Regions from separate parts of the Cupriavidus sp. GW823-FHT07B10 genome, predicted to be linked through region 2. Evidence: predicted binding sites of a transcription regulator. Region 2 holds the regulator's gene; each other region holds the start of a gene.
The links. The regulator FNR, encoded in region 2, switches genes on or off when oxygen is low (the NO sensors DNR and NnrR bind a similar motif). The targets are predictions, from matches to a motif close to TTGATNNNNATCAA.
Positions count from the first base shown of each region.

Region 1 (5,781 bases), on a different contig from region 2:
TTGGAGAACGCATGGCGCACTTCGGCCACGGTGCGGGTGCGGTTGTCGGTCAGGCAGTCGACGATGATGGCCGCGCCGGCCAGGCCGTAGCCTTCGTAGCGGATTTCTTCGTAGTTGGCGCCTTCCATGCCGCCCACGCCGCGCTGGATCGCGCGCTGGATGTTGTCCTTGGGCATGTTCGCGTCCATGGCCTTGTCGATCGACAGGCGCAGGCGCGGGTTGGAGTCGACATCGCCGCCGCCGAGCTTGGCGGCAACGGTGATTTCCTTGATCAGGCGGGTCCAGATCTTGCCGCGCTTGGCGTCAGCGGCGGCCTTCTTGTGTTTGATATTGGCCCATTTCGAGTGACCGGCCATGATTCTCTCCGAAGCGGAATGCGGTGATCTGCGGTGATGTTGTGCGGGGTTGCCATGCGCGCCGTGGCCGGGGTGGCAAAGCCCTCGGACAGCGCGCGCCAGGTGACGGATATGCCTGGCGGCTGGCTATAATCAGCCCAGGATTTTATCACGCGGGCCTGCCCGCGCCGCTGCCGTGGCGAGTCCCGCGGTGCCAGACCTCAAAACCCCAGGAACATCATGGCCGACCCCATCCTCATCGCCAAGAACGCCGAACATGAACTGGTGCTGCTGCCGCAGATGGGCAACCGGCACGGGCTGATCACCGGCGCCACCGGCACCGGCAAGACCGTCACGCTGCAGACCCTGGCGCAGGGCTTCTCGCGACTGGGCGTGCCGGTCTTCATGGCGGACGTCAAAGGTGACTTGACCGGCATTTCGCAGGCTGGCCAGCCGTCCGACAAGCTCAAGCAGCGCCTGGCCGACCTGAACCTGCCGGAGCCGGCATGGGGCGCGTGCCCGACCACGCTGTGGGACGTGTTCGGCGAGAAGGGCCACCCGGTGCGCGCCACGGTCTCGCACATGGGCCCGCTGCTGCTGTCGCGCATGCTGGAGTTGAACGACACCCAGCAGGGGGTGCTGAACCTGGTGTTCCGCATTGCCGACGCCAATGGCCTGCTGCTGCTCGATGCCAAGGACCTGCGCGCCATGCTGCAGTACGTCGGCGACAACGCCGGCCAGTTCACCACCGAGTACGGCAATATCTCGGCCGCCTCGATCGGCGCCATCCAGCGCGGGCTGATCGCGCTGGAATCGCAGGGTGGGGATGTCTTCTTCGGTGAGCCGATGCTGAACCTGGAAGACTTCATCCAGACCGAGAAGGGCCAGGGCGTGGTCAATATCCTGGCCGCCGACAAGCTGATGAACGCGCCGCGGCTGTACGCGACCTTCTTGCTGTGGATGCTGTCCGAGCTGTTCGAGAAGCTGCCCGAGGCCGGCGACCTGGACAAGCCCAAGCTGGTGTTCTTCTTCGACGAGGCCCACCTGCTGTTCAACGATGCGCCCAAGGCGCTGCTCGACAAGATCGAGCAGGTGGTGCGGCTGGTGCGTTCCAAGGGCGTGGGCGTGTACTTCGTCACGCAGAACCCGATCGACATCCCCGACACCGTGCTGGGCCAACTGGGCAACCGCGTGCAGCATGCGCTGCGCGCCTTTACCCCGCGCGACCAGAAGGCGGTCAAGGTGGCGGCCACCACCATGCGCGCCAACCCCAAGCTGGACCTGGAAACCGCGATCGGCGAACTGGGCGTGGGCGAGGCCCTGGTGTCGTTCCTGGATGCCAAGGGCACGCCCTGCGTGACCGAGCGCGCCTGGGTGCTGGCACCGGGCAGCCGCATCGGCCCGGCGACGGAGGAAGAGCGCAAGCAGCTGATCGCCGGTTCGCTGGTGGCGGGCACCTACGAGAAGACCGTGGACCGCGAATCCGCCTATGAAAAGCTGCGCGGCAGCGTGGCGACGGTCGGCAATGGCAACGGCAAGGGCGCCGGAGGCGCGCCGGCGGGGCAGCCAGCGGGCGAGCAGGACAGCGGCTGGCTCGGCACGGCCGGCGACATCTTCGGCACGCTGACCAAGGGCACCGGCAAGACCGGCCGCGGCGATTCGATCCTGGAGTCGATGGCCAAGTCGGCCGCGCGCACGGTGGGCTCGCAGGTCGGGCGCGAGCTGATCCGCGGCGTGCTGGGGAGCCTGCTGGGTAAGAAGAAGTAAAGACCCGGACTGACGCAATGACGGAAAGGGCCGCACGATGCGGCCCTTTCCCTTAGCGACGCTGCGCTTGTTGCTGCGCCTTGGCCGCTGCCGCATCCTCGCGCATCTTGCGCGCGAACATCCGCGCAAAGAACCACCCCATGCCGATGATGAAGACGATCACGCCCAGGCTCATCAGGCCGGTGCTGGTACTGAACAGGATCTTGAAGGCTTCCATGCTTGGCTCCCTTTGCTTTGGCGATGGCCGCCGGCGAGGTCTCGCCGGCGCCTGCCGCCAGTGTAGGGAGCCCTGTGGCGCGGACTATTGAGGCCGGTCAAGCGCAAGCCAGCCCGCCGCGCGCCACTCAGTTCTTGGTGCCGAACAGGCGGTCGCCCGCATCGCCCAGGCCCGGCACGATGTAGGCGTGCTCGTCGAGATGGCTGTCGAGCGAGGCCACGAACAGCTGCACGTTCGGATGCGCCTTCTGGAACACTTCCACGCCCTCGGGCGCCGCCACCAGCGCAACGAAGGTGATGGCCTCGTCCTTCACGCCGCGCCGCTTGAGCACATCCACGGCATGCGCAGCCGAATAGCCCGTGGCGACCATCGGGTCGCACAGGATGAAGCTGCGGTCCTCCACGTCGGGCAGCCGCACCAGGTATTCCACCGGGCGGTGCTGCTCGTCGCGGTACACGCCGATATGGCCGATGCGCGCCGACGGGATCAGCTCGACCAGGCCGTCGCTCATGCCCACGCCCGCGCGCAGCACTGGCACGATGGTCAGCTTCTTGCCGGCGATCACCGGCGCGTCCAGCTCCACCAGCGGCGTCTCGATGCGGCGCGTGGTCAGCGGCAGGTTGCGGGTGATCTCATAGCCCATCAGCAGCGTGATCTCGCGCAGCAGTTCGCGGAAGGTGCGCGTCGACGTTTCCTTGTCGCGCATGTGCGAGAGCTTGTGCTGGATCAGCGGGTGGTCGAGGATGAACAGGTTGGGAAAGCGCGGGTCTTGTTTCATGGCTGGCGGCGAGGGCTCGGCGGGATAGGGGCAAGCAGGTGAAGCGGGCGGCGAGATCGGGTCGACCAGCGCGCCGCGCCGTTGCAGCCGGATTGTAATGGAAGCGGGCCGCCCTGCCCGTGGCTTCGCTTCCGGGACCCGCCCACGCCAGCGCCGCCGGCGGGCTCCCTGAACCGCCGGGAGCGTCCGGCGGCGCCTTGCGCTAGTCAAGCGCGCGGTTCTTCGACTCGATATCCACCATGTAGATGGCGATCGCCGCCACGGCAAGAAATGACGAAAGCAGCGCCAGGGCGAGGGTGAACTGGCTGGCCATGATCGGTGCAATGATGGACGGCGCGAACAGGCCGCCAAAGCGCGCCATCGCACCCGCAGTGCCCATCCCGCTGGCGCGCAGGTCGGTCGGGTACACCTCGGGCGTGAAGGCGTAGAGGGCGCCCCAGGTACCGAGCAGCGAGAAGCTCATCAGCAGGGTCGAGCCGACGATAAGCGCGGTGGACGTACCCAGGCTGTAGAGCATGCAGCCTGCCGCGCTGAGCAGCAGGAAGCCGATCAGGGTCGGCTTGCGGCCCCAGCGCTCGACGCCGTGCGCGGCCAGCGCGAACCCGGGGAGCTGCACCAGCGCGAGCACGATCAGGAAGACCTGGCCGCGCATGAAGCCAAAGCCCTGGCCCGCCAGCTTGACCGGCAGATAGACGAAGACGCCGTAGTAGGCGATCGAGATAAGCGCCCAGGCGGCAAGCAGGCAGATGGTGCGGCGCCGGCAGCCGCGCGCGAACAGCGCAAAGACCGACTTGCGCTCCATAGGCTGCGGCTCCAGGTTGCCGATTTCAACGGACACGCGATTGGCGGTGGCGACACGCTGCAGCACCGCGCGCGCCTCGGCCGAGCGACCCGATTTATTCAGGTAGAGCGGAGACTCGGGAACAAAGAAGCGGAACACCACGCCGACCAGGGCCGGGATGCCCGTGACGAGGAAGATCAGCCGCCAGGCATCATTGCCTCGCGACACGGCGATCAGCGCAAGAATGGCGAGCAGGATCGTGCCGACGGCCCAGAACGACTCCAGCAGGACCAGCCAGCGACCGCGCCGGTCCGAGGGCAGGAACTCGGCCATCATGGTGTAGTCGACGGGCAGCGTGCCGCCGACGCCGATGCCGGTCAGGAAGCGCAGCAACAGCAGCCACTGGAAGTCCGGTGCGAAAGCGGAAGCGACACCGCAGATGGCGTCGATGACCACCGCCATCATCAGCACGGGCCGGCGGCCGATCCTGTCAGCCAGCCGGCCGAACACGAAAGCGCCGATCAGCATGCCGACAAAGAACATCGTCCCGGTCTGCAGCGCGGTCGGTACGGGAATGCCAAAGGTCGCCGCAATCGACGGCGCGGTGAAGCCGATCGACAGCACCTGCATCGCGTCAGCCAGCCAGACCAGGCCGAAGATGACGAAGAGCCGATACTGGAACCGGCCGACGCCGGCCGCGCGGATGCCTTGCTCGATCGTGATGGTTTGAGGCGACGCTCCCCGCGCGCTGGGCTGTGGGGACGCGCCTAGCGTGACTTCCGGGATGGTCGTTGTTGCCATGGATGAAATTGATGACGACATGTTGTCTACCTGTCTTTATAGGCTGGTTCTTGAACTCGGACGCACACGTATCGAAGCAGGGCCAGACGGTACTGACTAATGCGTGATGATCACACCGGGCAATCGCACCGAATTGCAACGAAACGTGGTGAGTACTCCAATTGGCGAGGCTAGAACTGACCCGGTAGCACGCTCGCAACACCTGCTTGGTTCTGATACGACATAGTCACTCCTTGTTGTCTACCCTTGGTTGGTCCAGGCCCGGCCTCCCGGTCGGCGCTGCGGGGGACTATGCAAGCCCCGGGCCAGCGCTTCCGGTGATGTAAAGGGCCAATCTTTTAGTTTTGTTGTCTCGTCTGCCGCTTGCGGCGCGCCGTCCTTGTGCGGGGCGGCACCGCTGCGAGCCACGCGGCACTCATGTAGTGCGCACTACATGACCGTTCAGCGTAAGCTACATGAAACTGGCGGGCAAGGCCGAATTGCGTTTTCCCTCCTCGGGGTTTTCCCGCGCGTGGCGCGCATGGCGCCGGCGCGGGAATGCACGTTCCCTGCCCGGTGGCGAAGCGCCTTGCCAGGCACGGCGTAGGTGCGGTCAGCGTGGATGCGGTAGGCGCGGCGAGCCGGCCCCGCCGGGTCTGCTAGTCCTAGTGGGCAGGCATCGCGCGCAGGCGCGCGACGGTGTTCTCCAGGTCCTGCCATGCGGGTTTGTCGGGCGCAAAGCGCGCGCGCAGGTACTGCGTCAGTTGCGCGATCTGCTGGTCGTCGAGCGTGTCGGCATAGGCCGGCATCGCCCCCAGTTCGCTGTTGGGCGGTGCCGGCATGCCTTGCAGCAGCACCTGGATCACGTTGTCCGGCAGCTTGCTGTGCAGGTTCGTATTGAGCGCCAGCGAAGGCTTGACGCCGAACTGGGCGATGCCCTGGTCCGACTGGTGGCAGACCGCGCATGCGCTCTGGTACAGGCGTTCGCCGGGACCGCCCAGGGTGCGCGCGGCCTGCGCGCTGCGCTGCTCGAGCTGCGCTGCCTGTGCGGCCAGTACGGCAGGCGAGGGCGCTGGCGTGCCGAACGAGGCCACGTAGTGCGCAATCGCGCGCACGTCGGACT
Region 1 is NZ_JBXAGS010000001.1:898,137-903,917, forward strand. Features, by position in the region: gene AC1Q6V_RS04235 (YebC/PmpR family DNA-binding transcriptional regulator) at 1-356, opposite strand, end outside; gene AC1Q6V_RS04240 (helicase HerA-like C-terminal domain-containing protein) at 576-2,102, shown strand; gene AC1Q6V_RS04245 (DUF3149 domain-containing protein) at 2,155-2,319, opposite strand; gene upp (uracil phosphoribosyltransferase) at 2,447-3,097, opposite strand; gene AC1Q6V_RS04255 (MFS transporter) at 3,300-4,700, opposite strand; gene AC1Q6V_RS04260 (c-type cytochrome) at 5,324-5,781, opposite strand, start outside.
Region 1: a site for FNR is predicted at 2,407-2,420, ahead of AC1Q6V_RS04245 (DUF3149 domain-containing protein). Genes of this name have one in related genera too.

Region 2 (5,781 bases):
GACCCACTTGCCGGTCTTGATGCGCGGCAGGCTGTCGAACACAGTCGGACGGCCTTCCGGATCGGACTGGCTGACGATCTCGCCGGCGGGCTTGTGGTACAGCAGCACGCGCGGCGGCTTGGTCGACACCTTGCGGTGGATCAGCTTGCCGTTCACGCGGACCTGGTCCGCCGGCAGGATGCGCTGGCCGATATGGGCCGGCAGGCCGTTGACCGAAACGCGGCCCTGCAGGATCAGTTCTTCCATCTCGCGGCGCGAGCCCAGCCCGCCCTCGGCCAGCACCTTGTGCAGCTTGGGCGCGTCGTCGTCGGCCGACAGCTCGCGCACCGGCTTGGCCTTGGTGCGCGGAATGACGGTGTCTTCGTTGTCGTACTGCTCAGAGATCACGAAGCGGAACAGGTCTTCGCTGCTCGCCGCGGTCTTGTCCCCGCCGCCCTGGCCCTTGCGGGGCGCCTGCGGCTTGCCGCCATCCTTGCGGCGGCCCTGCTGCCGCGCACCGGTACCCTGCGCCTCGCCCGGCGCTGCCGCCTTGCCTGAGCGCTGGACCGGCTTGCGCTTGCGGCCGGGCTGCTCAGGCTTGTCGGTGCCTTCGGCCCTGGCCGCACGGTCGACCTTTTCTGCCTTGCTGGTGCCCTGGCCGCCCTGGCTACCCTGGCCACCCTCGCCCTGCCCCGTCTTGCGCTTGCCGCGGCCACGCTGGCCACCGCGTGCACCGCCTGCCGCCTGTGCGGCGCCCGCTTCACCGGTATCGGCCTGGCCGCCGGCGCCTTCGGCGCCCTCGCCGCGGTCCTGTGCCTGGCGGCGCGATGCGACCAGGTTCCTCAGCCCGCGGCGCAGCCCCTTGCGGCGGGGCGCGGCTTCGCTGCCCGATCCGGGTTCTGCGGCGCCGGTGTCGGCGGGTGCGCCCGCATTGCGGGTGTCTTGCTCAACGGAATCAGACAAGATATTCACTATCGGATGTTGCATGTTGTTCAGTTCGGCACGCGCTCGTCGTGCTCGCTCGGGTGCGGCGGGGTGCCGTTGTCCGGCAAATCGCCCCGCGCCCCGTCCGGATTGGGTGCGGCTGGTTCGGTGGAAGCGGCCTCGGCGGCATCGTCGGCTGCAGCTTGCAGCGGTTGCGCGTCAAAGCCATTGGCGCCTTGGTCGACCGGGCCGGTCGTCTCGGCTTCGTTTGCGACGGATGCTTCAGCCACATCCGCCGCATGCGCGGCGGGGTTGGCAAAAGCCTCTTCGTCGGCGCTGGCCGCCTTGTTTGCAGCCAGGTCTTCAAAATTGATGGCCTGCTGTTCCAGCAGGGTTGCCTGCGCCTGCGCCTGGGCATCTTCCAGCGGCGGCAGCTCATCCAGCGTACGCAGGCCAAGATCGTCCAGGAACGCCTTGGTGGTCGCATACAGCGCCGGCCTGCCCGGCACGTCGCGGTGTCCGATCACCTCGATCCAGCTGCGGTCCTCAAGCTTCTTGATGACTTCCGTGCTGACCGTCACGCCGCGGATTTCCTCGATATCGCCGCGGGTCACCGGCTGCCGGTAGGCAATGATCGCCAGTGTTTCCATCACCGCGCGCGAATATTTTGGCGGCTTTTCTGGATTCAGCCGATCCAGGTATTCACGCATTTCCGGCCGGCTCTGGAAGCGCCAGCCGCTGGCCAGGGCCACCAGTTCCACGCCGCGCGGCCGCCAGTCCTGGCGCAGTTCATCAAGCAGCACGCGGATGGTGTCTGCGCCGACGTCGTCGTCAAACAGCCGCCGCAGATCATTGACGCGCAACGGTTCCTGCGCGCAGATCAGCGCCGTCTCGAGGACGATCTTCGCCTCTTGGGTATTCATGTTGATGGTGTGCAGCCTGTCTTTGCACCTGCTCCCGGACGGATCCGGGGCACCGGAGATTTTGGATACAGCGGTGCGAAAGCCACCGCCATCTCATTGCGCAGCTAGCCGGATACCTGCTGCATCCAAGCCGTGCACTTCCCTATCTTTGCATCGAGTTGCCGGGCGTTCCGGCAGGAGATCGTTCGCATGCCGTTATGGGCCAGCCAGCGAACCTCTTGCGTAGCGCGTCCGCACATACCGGACGTCGCTGTCAGCGAACTGAAGGCCTCGGACGCAAGAAAAACGGGTATCGGGAGCAAGGCCGGCATCGCCAACACCGCAGTGCCAGCCGGACTTTTGAACCAGATCTTTTGAACCGGATGGACTGTGGGGACGGGACGGGCATCGAAAACCTTCCGCTTCCCCTGCCCTGAACTCACCTTCTGGTATGAAGGCCGCCTGGCGCTGCTCGCCCGCTGCTTACCGCGGCTCACAAGACACCGCGCGATACCGCAATGTTGGCGATTGTATGGCATTCCCGCCCCCGCCTGCAACCATCATCCGTTGCCGGCGCAGCGCCGGCGCCTCAGAACACCAGGCAGAATCCATGCTCGGCCAGCGAATGTGGCAACAGCACCGCTCGCGCAATGCCAAGGCCGCCGAACGCCATTACCGCCAGGCCGGCCCCCAGGCGCACGCCGGGACGTCGCGACAGCGTACGCAAATAGCCTGACAGGCCGGAGAGCACCAGCAGGTTAGGCAGTGTGCCGAGCCCGAACACGCCCATCACGAGTGCGCCGGACGCCGCATTGCCCGCCAGCAGCGCGAGCGTGAGCGCCCCATAGACCATGCCGCACGGCACCAGCCCCCACGCCAGGCCCACGCCGTATCTCCGCGCCAGGCCGCCGCGTGCGCGCACAAAGGACGGCATGCCGCGTGCCACGCCACCCAGCCGGCGCGCCACCGCTGCGCTGGCACGCGACGCCAGCCGCTCCAGCCAGTCGACGGTAAACGTGTTGCCGCGCAGCAACCGCCAGCCCGACCACAGCAGCATGACGCTGCCCGCGCCGAACAGCCAGCGCTGCACCGGCAGATAGTCCTGTTTCCACGCCGAAGCACCGACCGCGCCTAGCGCGGCCCCAAGCAGCATATAGGTCGAGATCCGGCCCAGGTGCATTATCAGCAACTCGCCGAGCCAGGCGGCACGGCTGGGCACCAGACTGATCGTCGCCGCCGCGCCGTGACGCTGCTCCACGGCCAGCGCCACGCCGCCGCACATGGCGGCGCAGTGGACCCCGCCCAGCAAAGCCAGCAGAAAAACGCTGATCAGTACGCCAAGTGTCAATTCTCACTCCCTACCACATCACATCGCACGGTAAAATGCCGTTATCGCGCCCTCGCTGCCATTTCTAGCAGGTTCCAATTGCTCACCTCCATTCCCATTACCGAGATGTCACCACGCTGCTCCACCTGTGCGATGGGGCAGCTGTGCCTTCCGGTCGGCATGTCGCAGCAAGACCTCGCCAAGATGGACACGCTGGTTCAGGAACGCATCCGTGTGCACAAGGGTGAAACCCTGTATCGCATGGGCGATCCGCTCACCGCGGTCTATGCCGTGCGCTTTGGCACGCTCAAGACCCACGTCACCACTGAAGACGGCCGCTCGCAGATTACCGGCTTCCACCTGCCCGGCGAAATTGTCGGTCTCGACGGGCTGGGCGAGATGCAGCATGCCTCCGATGCCGCCGCGCTGGAGGACACCGAAGTCTGCGTGGTCCGCATGAGCGAGTTGCAGTCCCTGTCGGCAGACCTGCCGTCGCTGCAGCAGCAGTTCCTGCGCCTGATGGGCAAGGAAATCACGCATGACCAACTGATGCTGGTCACGCTGGGCTCGATGCGCGCCGAGGAACGGCTTGCCGCCTTCCTGATCAACCTCTCTGAGCGCCTGTCGGCACGCGGCTATTCGGCGTCCGAGTTCGTGATGCGCATGAGCCGCGAAGAGATCGGCAGCTACCTGGGCCTGAAGCTCGAAACCGTCAGCCGCCTGTTCTCCCGCTTTGCCGAAGCCGGCCTGATCCAGATTCGCCAGCGCCACGTCAAGCTCGTGGACATCGACGGCATCAAGCAGCTCTACAGCCGCTCCTGCTAAGCGGCCAAGGCGCTGCCAGGTACCGCATGCGGACATGGCAGCGCAGACCTCACACCGATCCGCTTATTCCAGTTCGTCGGTATCGCTGAGCCGCGTCGGCATGGTGTAGAGCGTCAGTCCGCTGGACAACGCGCAGAACACCCAGGCCATCAGGAAACCAACGGTGTAGACCGATTCGCGGGACGCTTCGATCGGCTGGCCGAAGAAGTTCAGGTCACCGGGATCCACCACCGAAAACACCGTCGCGGTCGCGAACCCGGCCATCAGGAACGCCGGCCAGAGTACCCACATCAGCCAGCGCAACCTCATGGCTGCCTCACAGCGGCAGCCTTGGGCGGCGCGGCGTCGGCCTTCTCGACCACCAGGCCATGGCGCGTTGCACCCTGCACCGGCATGTCCGGATGCGTGGATGCCAGCCAGATCGTCACGCCACACGCCACCATCGCCACCAGCGGGCCGCTCATCAACAGCCACGGCCACGGCTCCTTCCACCACGGATTGCCTTGCTGACTCATCTTGCCCCCTTCATCTTGACGACCTAGCTTCACAAATCGCGCGGCACGATGAAACTGGTGGATTGCCGGATTTCGGCATGCCCCCGCTCCGTGCCTTCGCTCGTCACCGTCACGTTGATCTTGTGCGTGCCCTGCGCCGCGGCCTCGATCGGCACGCGGATCCGGATCGGCAGCAACCGGTTGGACGTCGGCGCCAGCGATTCGGCCTGCTTGTCGTATTCCACGGTCAGGTTCTTCAGTTCGTCGCTGTCGGCGCGCACGCTGATCTGCATCGGCGCTTCGGTGGTGTTGATCAGCTGCAGGCGATAGACATTCTCGATCCAGCGGCCTTCCACTTCACGGCCGAGCGCACCACGGTCGCGGATGATGTCGACCTTCAGCGGCGTGCGCAGCGCGATCGAAGCCATGAACCCGGCCAGCAACGCCACCCAGATCACGGAATAAATGACCACGCGCGGGCGCAGCAGGCGCTTGCGTGATGCCGCCGCGGACAAGCCCTTGCGCATCGCGTTTTCCGAGGTGTACCGGATCAGGCCGCGCGGATATTCCATCTTGTCCATGACCTGGTCGCAGGCGTCGATGCAGGCGCCGCAGCCGATGCACTCGTACTGCAGGCCATCGCGGATATCGATGCCCGTCGGGCACACCTGCACGCAGATGCTGCAGTTGACGCAGTCGCCAAGCCCCGCCTTGTGGTGGTCGGTCTTGCGCGACCGGCTTCCGCGCGGCTCGCCGCGGCCGACGTCGTAGGTCACGACATAGGTATCGCGATCCACCATCACGCTCTGGAAACGCGCATACGGGCACATGTACTTGCACACCTGCTCGCGCATGAAGCCCGCATTGCCCCAGGTGGCGAACGCGTAGAACAGCATCCAGAACGACTGCCACGGCCCCAGCGACAGGCTGAGCACCTCGCCGCCCAGTTCGCGGATCGGTGCGAAATAGCCGATGAAGGTAAAGCCGGTCCAGAGCGCAATCAGCACCCACAGGAAGTGCTTGGTCGCCTTGAGACGGAACTTGCGCAGGCTCCACGGATCGCCATCGAGCCGGATGCGTGCGATGCGGTCGCCTTCGACCCGCCGTTCGATCCACATGAAGATCTCGGTGTAGACCGTCTGCGGACAGGCATAGCCGCAGAACAGCCGCCCCGCGATCGCCGTGAACAGGAACAGCGCCAGCGCCGAGATGACCAGCAGCACCGCCAGGTAGATGACGTCCTGCGGCCACAGCACCAGCCCGAAGATGTAGAACTTGCGCTCGCCAAGGTCAAACAGCACGGCCTGGCGGCCATTCCATTGGAGCCAGG
Region 2 is NZ_JBXAGS010000021.1:84,176-89,956, reverse strand. Features, by position in the region: gene rluB (23S rRNA pseudouridine(2605) synthase RluB) at 1-966, opposite strand, end outside; gene scpB (SMC-Scp complex subunit ScpB) at 972-1,826, opposite strand; gene AC1Q6V_RS29765 (sulfite exporter TauE/SafE family protein) at 2,395-3,153, opposite strand; gene fnr (fumarate/nitrate reduction transcriptional regulator Fnr) at 3,232-3,957, shown strand; gene AC1Q6V_RS29755 (hypothetical protein) at 4,021-4,266, opposite strand; gene AC1Q6V_RS29750 (membrane protein) at 4,263-4,472, opposite strand; gene ccoG (cytochrome c oxidase accessory protein CcoG) at 4,502-5,781, opposite strand, start outside.

Region 3 (5,781 bases), on a different contig from region 2:
ACCCGGTGATGGTGAAGGACCTGGGCTACGACCCGTTCAAGGACCTGGTGCCGCTGCACGGCCTGGCGATCTCCGCCGCCGCTTTTGTGGCCGGCAACGATTCACCCTACAACAGCATTGCGGATGTGGTGGCCCGCTACAAGGCCACGGGCAACCCGATCTCGATCGGCAATTATTCCGAAGGCTATCGCCTGGTAGGCGAGTGGCTGGCGCAGGTAACGGGTATCAAGACCACGCCCGTGCCGTACAAGGGCGGAGCGCCCATGGTGACGGACCTGATCGGCAACCGGCTGGACATCGCCCTCAACGACATCACCGGCATCGCCCCCATGGAAAAGGCCAAGAAGCTCCGCGTGCTCGCGATTACCGGCGGGGCGCGCGACAAGCTGTTGCCGAATGTCCCGACGATGAAGGAACTGGGCTATGCGGACTTTGAATCCTACGTGTGGTCGTCCTTCTCGATGAAGGCCGGCACCCCGCAGGACAAGCTCAAGGAGCTTGCCGCAGCGATTTCCGCCGCGCAAGGGACCGAGGCGGCAAAGGCATACCAGTCCAAGCGCGCGGGTACCTTTTTGAAGAAGGCGCTCGGCGAATTGGGGGAATTCCAGCGTGCGGAATACCTGCGCTTCAAGGGTGTGGCGGAAAAAGCCAATATCCGGCCGAGTTGAGCGCCTGGTCTTACTGCTGCGCCGGAAACTGCGCACGCAGGGCCTTGTGTCGACGCAGTTCTGAAAAGTGGCCCGTTCGCTTCGGTACAATTTGGGCGCCGTGCAGCTCCGCGTGAACAGACCCATATCCTGTTCAACGCAGCCACAACGGCGCCATGGACCATTACCACTGCTTCGAGACATAGCCGGCCGATCCATGCATCGGTCGGCGCGCCGCAGGCGACATATCGCTCACTACCTATGAAACAGCAAACCAGTCGCACCCAGGAGCAACGGCGTGAGGAGTCTGTCAGCCGTATGGTGCAGGCCGCAATCGAGCTGATTTCTGAAAAAGGCCTCGCCGGGCTGACGATGAATGAAGTCGGCACCAAGGCGGGCTATAGCCGCGGCCTGGCGCACAATCACTTCGGCTCCAAGGAAAAGCTGCTGGAGGAATGTCTGGAACAGCTCTCGCGTGAATTCAATGCCCAGCGCAAGAAGGACGGCAGCGATACCCGCGGCATTCACGGCATCTATTCGCTGGTGGACGCCTACACCCAGCGGCCGGAAAACGCGGTCAACAGTATCCGCGCGATGTTTTTCATCGTGCTTGACTCGTCCGTTGCCGACTCGCCGCTGCATGGCTTTGTCCACGACTACAACGAAAAGAACATGGCCTACGTCGAGTACAAGCTCAACGAGGCGAAGACCCTTGGGCAGATCCGGGCGGACGTGGACACAAAATCCGCGGCCTTCATCCTGATGAGCCTGCTGCGCGGTATCTCCGTGCACCGCCTGAACCGGGCTTCCATGGACCCTGCAGCCGTGAAGGCGGAAATCCTGCGGATGATCGGGGAGTGGTTGCTATAGAAGAACCATCGTCATGGCGATGCTGAGGGTGGGCTGAGGGCACCGGCGCCTCGGTCCGCGACGCCCTGCGCCGGCACTCGAGCGAGACCGGCGAGACGGTGCTGCTGGGCCGCCAGAGCGGCAAATAGGCTGCAATACCTGTCCGTCATTGCTGTTGCCGGATGCCGTTAAAAAGCCCGGGACGGTTTCTGCCAGGGCCAAGACACTCGCCGCAGGCATAAGTTCTGAGCCGAGGCCCGGCAGTGCCGCGAAGCGACCGACGTTCAGTGCATGGACGCGTTCGCTTCACTGTCGATCTGCTTGCGCAAAGTCGCGAAGCGCCTCTCCATATTGGCGCCGAATAGCGGATCGGCACTGGCCGGATCGATGGCGGCGACCTCCGCCCAGTCCGCTTCGGTCAGGAACCGGGCGGCGCGCGGCATGACCTGTTTCTCCTCGGTGGACAGATGGTTGCGGTAGTACACCAGGTACATGGCGGCGGCCGCTTCCAGTGCCGCTCGCGAGGTGACCACCTCGCTCTGGGCTTCACGCAGGCGGTCGAGCAATTCCGCGCCGACTGTGGCGATCACGCGATGTTCCTGCAGTAACCGGCTGATGATGATCCGCGTGCCGGGATCCCGGTCCACGAGCAGCGCGTAGGCAACATCCTCACGGGGGTGGTGCACGCAATCGCCATAGTTGCGCAGGTATTGGATGATCGTGGCCATCAGGCCGTAGTCGGGCTGCTCGCCCTGATGGAAGGTGCTGACCTGCTTTTCCAGCAGGTCGAGCATTGAGGCGAAATGGATATGGTCGGTATGCCAGGCGGCAAGCGGTGTCGGGCCCGGGGTGGAAAGCGCGGCGGAAGGTGAAGTTGGAAGCGAGGTGGCTAGTGGGGTGGCCATGGCGCCCTCCTGGGAAACTGGGAAGCAGACCGTTGAGTCCGATGCGATATCGGGACTCGCGGGGCCCTATTGACACAATAGCTTCCCTGCATGATCTGAGTCTGACGCAGATCAATGCGGCGCTAAGCGCTCGGATCTTGCAAGGGGCGGAAGCCTTATACGCCGCACATTCAACCTGCGCCGCCCTCTAACTCGCCTCGACGCGAGAGGGTCACCACGGTTAGTCCGGTGCCAGAATCGACTACCGCGCAGGCAGGCTAGCCGCGTGCGGCCGCCCGCCACGCCCCGGGCGGCTGCCCGAAGCGCCGCGCGAAGCTGCGCGTGAAGGTGGTCTGGTCCGGGTAGCCTGACGCCAGCGCGATCTCGGCCAGCGGCAGCGTGGATTGCGTCAGCAGCTGCAGCGCGCGGTCCAGCCGCAGCCGGGTCTGGTAGCGGTGCGGGGTATCGCCGAAGGCCTCGGCAAACAGGGTCTGGAAGCGCCGCACGCTCCAGCCGAAATGCCCGGCGACTTCCGCCACGCGCAGTGGCGCGGCCAGGTTGGCGCGCAGGTAGGCATCAACGGCCATCAGCGGGAATACCTGCTCGTCGCCGGGCATGCCGAGGCAGTCCGCCAGCGCCGCGGCCAGCGTTGCCGCCAGGTGCCAGTCGGTCTGCGGCCCGCGTGCTGCTGCGGCGGCGCGCCATGCCGCCAGCGCGCGCACGCGGCTGCCGAAGGCGCCGTCCAGCGGGAACGTGCGCGGGCGCGTCATCAGCCGCGCGGGCAGTGCCACCGAGCGCGCCGGGAAGTCCGCCACCAGCTGCAGGTTGCCGTCCAAGCCCAGGAATTCATGATGGCTGCCGGCCGGCACGATCAGGCCGGTGCGGTCGTCCACGCGATAGACGTGGCCGTCGATCTCCAGCTCGGTGGCGCCGGCCAGACCGAACAGCAACTGGTGGTAGCCGTGCTGGTGGCCGTCAGGCTGCGGGCGGTAGCGCCGATGCTCGACCAGCGGCGAGGCTTGGGGTTCAGCGGGCTTCGGCATGCCGCAACCTGCCAGGGGTCTGGCACAGCCAGACGCCCGCGCCGGCCACCGCCATGCCCAGCGCCTGCACCGCATCCAGCCGTTCGCCGAACAGCAGCCAGGCCTGCAGCGCGGCCAGCGGCGGCGCCAGGAACATCAGCGCCGCGGCATTGGCGGCCTGGCCACGCCGCACCAGGCTGACCAGCAGCCAGGTGCCGGCGCCCGACAGGCCGATCGCCGCCCATGCCAGTCCGGCCCACAGCGCCACGCCACCATGCCAGTGCAGCGGCGCGTCGGCGGCCTGGATCGCCACCATCGCGGCGGCTACCAGCATGGCGCCCAGGTTTTGCCAGGCGGAACTGGCGCGCAAGTCACAGGCGGCGATGGCGGGCTTCTGCAAGAGGGTTCCCATGGTGATGGAGACAATGGCCAGCACGCCCAGCAGCACGATCCAGGGCGACAGGGCCGACGCGGCCGGGTGAATGCCGGCCTGCATCGCCGGGGCGACCACCAGCGCGACGCCGAGCGCACCCAGCGCCAGGCCCTGCCACGTCCGCCTGGAAGGTAGCTCCTTCAGTAGGGGGATGGCAAGCAGCGCGGTCAGCAGCGGCTGCAGCGCGCCTAGCAGGGCCATGATCGTCGGCGGCAGGCCCCTGGCCACGGCGCCGTAGCCGGCGCACAGGTAGATGCCCTGCATCAGCGCGCCTGCCAGCAGGTGGCGCGGCGCCTCGCGCAGCGGCGGCCAGGCCGCGCGCGCCGCCAGCGACCAGGCCACGAACATTAGCGCCGCCACGGCAAAGCGGCCCAGCAGGAACAGGCTGGTATCGGCCAGCGGCACGATGGCCTTGCCGACGATAAAGCCGGTGGACCAGATCAGGACAAAGCCAACGGTGGGCAGCCAGGCGGCAGCGGACAGGGGGCGCGACATGCAAGCAGGCGTTTCCGCCGGGGGCGGGATCGGAGGGACAGAGCGCAAGGCTAGCCAGGCAGCGCGCCGCTGTCTTGGCAATTCCGGCAATCGGCGTGCTGAAAGCACTGGTAACACTCCGGCGGCGCCTCCGGGTCAACCAATGTGCGCTTGCCACGTAACATAGTGATGTTGATCGAACAGGGCGAGGAGCAAGGCATGAATCCGGCGCAGCATTCGAGACAATCCGGCCGGGGCGCGCTCGCCGCCTGGCGGGCCGCCGCGGCACTGGCACTGGCAGCGTGCCTGGCCGCCTGCGCCCAGGTGCCGGCCGAGGCTGGCGGCAGCACCGCCGCCACCGACCTGCGCTGGCTCAACACTGTCACCTACGGCGCTGACCAGACCACCCTTGGCGACCTGCGCCGGCTGGGCCGCAAGGGCTTCCTCGACCAGCAACTGACGCTGCCGCTGGCCGATCCGCCCGAACTGGCGGCCGTCATCGCAGCCTTGCCCAACCTGCAGGCCGATGCCGCCGCGCAGATCCAGTCCGCACGCGACGCCCGCCAGCGCATCGACGCGCTGCCCGACGACGACAGCAAGCAGCAGGCCCGCCAGGCGCTGAACGCGCAGGGCCGCGAGATCGTGGCCGCTGCCGCGCGGCGCCACCTGCTGCGCGCGCTGTATTCTCCGGCGCAGCTGCGCGAGCAAATGACGTGGTTCTGGATGAACCATTTCAACGTCTACTCGGGCAAGGGCCAGGTCCGGCTGCTGCTGGCCGACTACGAAGAGCGCGCCATCCGCCCGCACGCGCTGGGCCGCTTCAGCGACCTGCTGATGGCCAGCGTGACCGCGCCGGCCATGCTGGTCTACCTCGACAACGCCCAGAGCAGCGCCAACCGCATCAACGAGAACTACGCGCGCGAGCTGATGGAGCTGCATACCATGGGCGTATCGGGCGGCCCCAGCGGCTCCCGCTACACCCAGCAGGACGTGCAGGAGCTGGCGCGCGTGCTGACCGGCGTGGGCGTCAACCTGCGCGGCACGCCGCTGCCGCGGCTGCCGCCGGCGCGCGCGGGGCTGTACCGCAGTGAGGGTTTGTTCGAATTCAACCCCGCGCGCCATGACTTCGGTGCGAAGACGCTGCTGGGCCAGCGCATCGAGCCGGCCGGCTTCGACGAAGTGGCGCGAGCGGTGTCGATCCTGGCGCGCGAGCCGGCCACCGCGCGCTTTATCAGCGCCAAGCTGGCCGCCTATTTCATCGCCGACAACCCGCCGCCGGCGCTGGTCGAGCGCATGGCGCAGACCTTCACGTACACCGATGGCGATATCGCCGCGGTGCTGCGCACCTTGTTCCTGGCGCCGGAACTGGACCGGCAACTGGCGGCGCCCACGCGCAAGTTCAAGGATCCGATGGTCTATGTGGTGTCGTCGATGCGGCTCGCCTATGAAGGTCGTCCCGTGACCAACCTGCG
Region 3 is NZ_JBXAGS010000004.1:303,269-309,049, forward strand. Features, by position in the region: gene AC1Q6V_RS11560 (tripartite tricarboxylate transporter substrate binding protein) at 1-668, shown strand, start outside; gene AC1Q6V_RS11565 (TetR/AcrR family transcriptional regulator) at 909-1,517, shown strand; gene AC1Q6V_RS11570 (hemerythrin domain-containing protein) at 1,781-2,401, opposite strand; gene AC1Q6V_RS11575 (helix-turn-helix domain-containing protein) at 2,659-3,423, opposite strand; gene AC1Q6V_RS11580 (DMT family transporter) at 3,407-4,330, opposite strand; gene AC1Q6V_RS11585 (DUF1800 domain-containing protein) at 4,529-5,781, shown strand, end outside.
Region 3: a site for FNR is predicted at 2,503-2,516, ahead of AC1Q6V_RS11570 (hemerythrin domain-containing protein). Genes of this name have one in related genera too.

Region 4 (5,781 bases), on a different contig from region 2:
CTTCACCAACGAGCGCCACCGGCTGATCTGGCCGCGCATCACGCTGATGCCTCCCGGCGTACTGCCCGGCGCGGTGTTCGACCATGGCATCGGCTATGCCGCGGTGGCGGCCTGGTCGTACCTGCTGCTGGGGGTGAGCCTGCATTTCCTGGTGACGGCCGAAGTGCCCAACGGGGCCTTGTCGCGGCGGGGCCGCGCCATCCTGGCGTCGGGCCTGGCCTTGCCCCTGGTTGCCAATGTCGCCTACCTCAACCGCTGGACCGGGCCGCTGGGCGGGGACCTGACGCCGGCGACGTTCTCGCTGATGGCGGCGCTGGTCTGGTTCTGCGCGCTGCGCACGCACCTTGACGATATCGGCCACTACGCCCGCCTGCAGGTGTTCGATGCCCTCAGCGAGGGCTGCGTGATCGTCGACAGCCATGGCGCCATCGTCGAATTCAACCCGGCCGCCGCGCAGCTTTGGCCGGCCCTGCGCCGCGGCGACCCACTGCCCTCCGGCTGGGAAGCCGCGCTGCAGCACTCGCCTGCCGACACTGCCAGCCTCGCGGCCACGCCTTTCGTGCCACCGGGCGCGCCCTTCGAGCTTACCGTGGAGCGTGTCGCCCGCCTGGACGGCAGGCAGATCGGCAGCCTGCTGTTTTTGCGCGACATCAGCCGCTTCCAGTCGCGCGAGCTGGCCCTGACCGCGCGGCTCGGCCAGACCGAAGAGCAGTTGTGGCAGGTGCAGGCCGACCTGGACATCGACGCCCTGACCGGCATCCGCAACCGACGCTACTTCCAGCGCGAGTCGATCGCGGCCGTGACCCGGGCGTGCGAGCGCAGCCAGGCGCTGGGCCTGCTGATCCTGGATGTGGACCAGTTCAAGCAATACAACGACCTGCATGGCCACGTGGCCGGCGACGACTGCCTGCGGCAGATTGCCGGCGCCCTGGCCCGCACGCTCTCCGGCGAGCAGTTCTGCGCCCGGCTGGGCGGCGAGGAATTCGCGGCGGTGCTGCCCGGCGCCACGCGTGAAGAGACCCGTGACGTGGCGCGCCGCATGGTGGCCGTTGTGCGCGATCTCGGCATCGCGCACAACGGCACGCCGGTGCAGCCGGTGGTCACCATCAGCGTGGGCGCGGTCTGGACCGTGCCGGAAGCGCCGCGGCTGGAGCCGCTGCTGCACCGCGCCGACAGCGCTATGTACCGGGCCAAGCGCGCGGGACGCAACCGCTTCATGCTGGACGGCGACGCCTGAGCGGCACGGCTACGACGCCGCACCTGCCCGCCCCACGGTGGCGCCATGCAAGGCCACCAGCCGCGCCGCCGCCTGGCTGACCCATGCAGGCCGCGGCGCGGCGTCGAGCCAGTACTTGACCTCCAGGCCCAGCGCGGTATCGCCGCTGATCACCAGCCGGCGCTGGAAGAACAGCGTGTCGGTATCGGCCTCGCCGCCCAGCAGGCGCAGGTAGTCGACCGCGCAGGCGCGCAGCGTCAGCTCAGGCTCGGCGTCCGCTGCCGCGGCACGAAAGCGCCCGCCTTCGCAGCGGAACGGCACGGCCAGCCCAAGGTCCTGCACCGTCAGCAGGAAGGCGTGTCCGTCCAGTGCGGCCGGTGGCTCCAGCCATCCCGCTCGGCGCGCCAGCTCCAGCGCCGCCACCAGCGGCAGCGCCCTGGCACGGGCGGGCATGCGCCGGTGCACGCCCGCGATCAGCTTGTGCAGCGCGCTCATGCCCGGGCCTCCCAGGCGATGCCCGCGCTGCCGTGCCAGTAGCCGTTGCAGGGCTGGGCGCCGGTCGGCGTGATGCCGCTGGCAGCGGGTGCCTGTTCACCAGCACGAATCGCCGCGAGCTGTTGCACCACCTGCAGCGTGCCGGACGAATGCGGGCTCACGCGCAGCATCCCCACCCCCATCCGCGCCATCGCCAACGCCTCTGCGCACAGGTCCAGGCAGGTGGCGCTCTGCGTCTGCACGCCGTTGAGCGTGAAGAACGCCTGCCCCTCGCCGGTGGCTGCCACCAGGCCGTCGGGATAGTCCATGCAGCGGAACTCGCAACTGTCCTTGCGCAGGCGATGGTGGCGCGCGGTAAAGCAGCGCGCCGAGAACGCCAGCGGCAGCCGGCCCCAGACAAGGGCTTCCAGGCGCATGCCGGTGGGGCGCGCCGCTGCCAGCGCGGCCAGTGTGGCGCCATCCATCTCCACCGGCGCGACGCAGCCGGCCGCGCCCAGCCCGGCCAGCCACGCCAGCGTATCGGCGTGGTAGACATTGAGGTGGGGGCCGCCGACAAAGGGCCGCCCTTGCATGCAGCGCACCGCGCCAAGGTCGTTGGCCTCGACCAGGTAGTCGTCCTGGGCGCAGGCGCGGCGCATCCAGGCGATGTCAGTGTCGGACTCCACCAGCACCGGCGTGGACAGCACCACCTCCTTGCCGGCATCGCGCAGCATTTGCGCAATCTCCAGCCATTGCGCATGGCGGACTTCATGGCGGCGCGTGCAGACGGTCTCGCCGAGATAGACGCGGTCGACCGGCGCATCGGCGACCGACGCATAGAACTGCATCACGGCCTCGCGCGGCCAGTAGTACAGCAGTGGGCCCAGGGCGATGCCGAAGTCGGGCATCGCTACGGTTTGCGGCATCGCGGCCGCGGCAATCTCTGGCATGGGAAGCTCCGTCATGGCCGGTTCAAGGCAGATCGATGTCATGGGTGTCACCGCCACGGCCGGTCATAGGCGCCTTGCGTGACCTGGTCGCCTTCGGCATGGCGCCCCAGCGTGCTCTGCCACTCTTGCCGCGGCACGAAGCGTGCCGGATCGGCGCAGGCCGCGTCGATGGCCGCGCGCAGCACACCGACCACATCGCCCACATAGCGCGGGCTGCGCTGCCGGCCTTCGATCTTGATGGCAGCGATGCCCATGTCGATCAGCGCCGGCAGCAGCGACAGCGCATTGAGGCTGGTGGGCTCTTCCAGCACGTAGCCGCGCTCGCCCTCCACCTCGAAGCGGCCCTTGCACAGCGTGGGATAGCCGGCCGGCTCGCCCGGCGCATAGCTGTCGATCAGGATGCCCGACAGCCGCGCCTGCATGGTGCCGTCCTGCTCGGTCCAGCGCACCGCGTGCGCGGGCGAGCAGACGCCCTTGTTGTTGGGCGAGTCGCCGGTGGCGTAGGACGACAGCAGGCAGCGCCCCTCGGCCATCACGCACAGGCTGCCGAAGCCGAACACCTCCAGCTCCACGCTGGTCTGGCGCGCCAGCTTGCCGATCTGCGCCAGCGACAGCACGCGCGGCAGCACCACGCGGCGGATATGGAAGCGCTCGCGCATCAGCTCGATGGCGTCGGCGTGCGTGGCCGAACCCTGCACCGACAGGTGCAGGCGCAAGCCCGGATGGCGCTCGCACGCATAGTCCATCAGGCCGGCGTCGGCCATGATGACCGCGTCGGCGCCAAGGTCCGCCGCCGCATCGACCGCGCGCTGCCATTGGGCCACCGCGCCCATCTGGGCAAAGGTGTTGATCGCGAACAGCACCTCGGCGCCGCGCGCGTGGGCTTCGGCCACGCCGGTGCGGATGTCGGCCTCGGTAAAGTTCAGGCCGCCGAAGTTGCGCGCGTTGGTGGCATCGCGCAGGCCCAGGTAGACCGCGTCGGCGCCGTGCTGCAGCGCCATGCGCAGGGCCGCCAGCGAACCGGCGGGCGCAACGAGCTGGGGCCGGCGCGGCACGTTCGCCGCGGTGGATGGAGCTGGGGAGGCAGGGGTCATCGGTGATGGCGCCGGCGGCGGCGCGAAGATGAAGACAGCCGCCGATGCTAGCCAAGCGCTTGCAGCAGGGGCTTGACCGCGCGCAAACCCACGCCAACCGCACACCGCCCGCGCCGGCCTATGCCGGTCGGCGTAGGCCGATGGCAGGCCACCACCGCGCGCTTGACCTGCGGCAAACGCCGGCACGTGCCGCTGTGCCACGCTTGCCCGGTCATCCACGCGGCTGGCCGCACGCCGGCCCCGCGCCCATCCTCTTCCGGAGATTTTATGAATCAACCCTGGCTCAAGCTGGCCGGCCGCCGCCTGCTGCCCATCGTGCAGGGCGGCATGGGCATCGGCATCTCGGCCCACCGGCTGGCCGGCGCCGTCGCGCGCGAGAACGGCGTCGGCACCATCGCCAGCATCGACCTGCGCCACCACCACCCCGACCTGATGGAACGCACCCGCGGCAGCCGTGACAAGCCCGCCATCGAAGCCGCCAACCTCGAAGCGCTGGATCGCGAGATCCGTGCCGCGCGCACGGCGTCCGAGGGCCGCGGGCTGATCGCCGTCAACGTGATGAAGGCGGTGGGCTCGCACGCCGCGCTGGTGCGGCAATCCTGTGAAAGCGGCGCCGATGCCATCGTCATGGGCGCTGGCCTGCCGCTGGACCTGCCCGAACTGACCGCCAGCCACCCCAGGGTGGCGCTGATCCCGATCCTGTCCGAGGCGCGCGGCATCGGCCTGGTGCTGCGCCGCTGGATGAAGAAGGGCCGCCTGCCCGATGCCATCGTGGTCGAGCATCCGGCCCATGCCGGCGGCCATCTGGGCGCGGCCAGCATCCAGGACCTGTCAGAGCCGCGCTTTTCGTTTTCGCGCGTGCTGGCCGAATGCCGCGAACTGTTTGCGCAGCTCGGGCTGGCCTGGGACAGCATTCCGCTGATCCTGGCCGGCGGCATCGACAGCCATGCCAAGGTGCGCCACTGGCTGGGCGAGGGCGCCGCCGCGGTGCAGCTGGGCACGGCCTTCGCCGTGACCGAGGAATGCGATGCCCACCCGGCCTTCAAGCAGGTGCTGGCCACGGCGCGGCCCGAGACCCTGCGCGAGTTCACCAGCGTGGCCGGGCTGCCCGCGCGCGCCGTGCTGACGCCGTGGCTGTCGCGCTACCTGTCGAGCGAGTCGCGGCTGCAGCGCCGCGCCAGGCCGCGTGAATGCCTGGAGGGCTTCGACTGCCTGCAGGCGTGCGGGCTGCGCGACGGCATTGCCCGCATCGGCCAGTTCTGCATCGACCTGAAGCTGGCGCAGGCCGTGCGCGGCGACGTGGAGCGCGGCCTGTTCTTCCGCGGCCGGGGTGCGCTGCCCTTCGGCGAGGCGATCCGGCCGGTGGCGGAGCTGATGCACTATCTGTTGACGGGGGAAAAGCCCGCCGGGCTGGCGCCAGCCTGACGGCAACAGCTTCAGCAATCTGAGCGAGCCAACCCGCAAGGCCGGCAAGTGCAACGGGCGCCGCACACCCGCAGCAGGAAAGACTTTGTCAGCAATCTGAGCGCGGCGGTAATCCGCCGCGCTTCTTCATCTCCCGCATGCATCGCAACGCTCCCAGCAGTTGCCACCCCAGCCACGCATTGGCGCCCGCCAGCAGCACGCCGCCAGCACGGGCCAGCGGCGCCGGCGCCAGCGGCACCGCCAGCAGCAGGACGTAGGCAGCCAGCAGCAGCCATGCCTGCCGCCGTTGCCGGCCCGGCACGATGATGGCCTGCATGGCCGGCACCCGCGCGCGCGGCGGCAGCAGCCGGCGCAGGTGCAGCCAGGCCAGGAACGGCACGATCTTGCCGAGCATGGCCGTGACCGGCAGCACGCCCACGCCGACCAGCGCCATGGTGCCGGCCCACCATGCCAGCGGCAGCCCGGTGGCGGGCAGCACCACGGCCGCCGCCCCCAACAGCGCCGCGCCTGCCATGCTGGCGCATGCCACCGGCCAGAGCAGCCACAGCGGATCATGGCGCCGCCGCGCGCGCAGCGTGCCGGCCAGCCCGCATGCGCCCACCACCGCCACGAACGCCAGCCA
Region 4 is NZ_JBXAGS010000004.1:113,511-119,291, reverse strand. Features, by position in the region: gene AC1Q6V_RS10730 (histidine kinase N-terminal 7TM domain-containing protein) at 1-1,237, shown strand, start outside; gene ubiT (ubiquinone anaerobic biosynthesis accessory factor UbiT) at 1,247-1,711, opposite strand; gene AC1Q6V_RS10720 (U32 family peptidase) at 1,708-2,640, opposite strand; gene ubiU (ubiquinone anaerobic biosynthesis protein UbiU) at 2,688-3,734, opposite strand; gene AC1Q6V_RS10710 (NAD(P)H-dependent flavin oxidoreductase) at 4,002-5,159, shown strand; gene AC1Q6V_RS10705 (hypothetical protein) at 5,248-5,781, opposite strand, start outside.
Region 4: a site for FNR is predicted at 3,897-3,910, ahead of ubiU (ubiquinone anaerobic biosynthesis protein UbiU). Genes of this name have one in related genera too.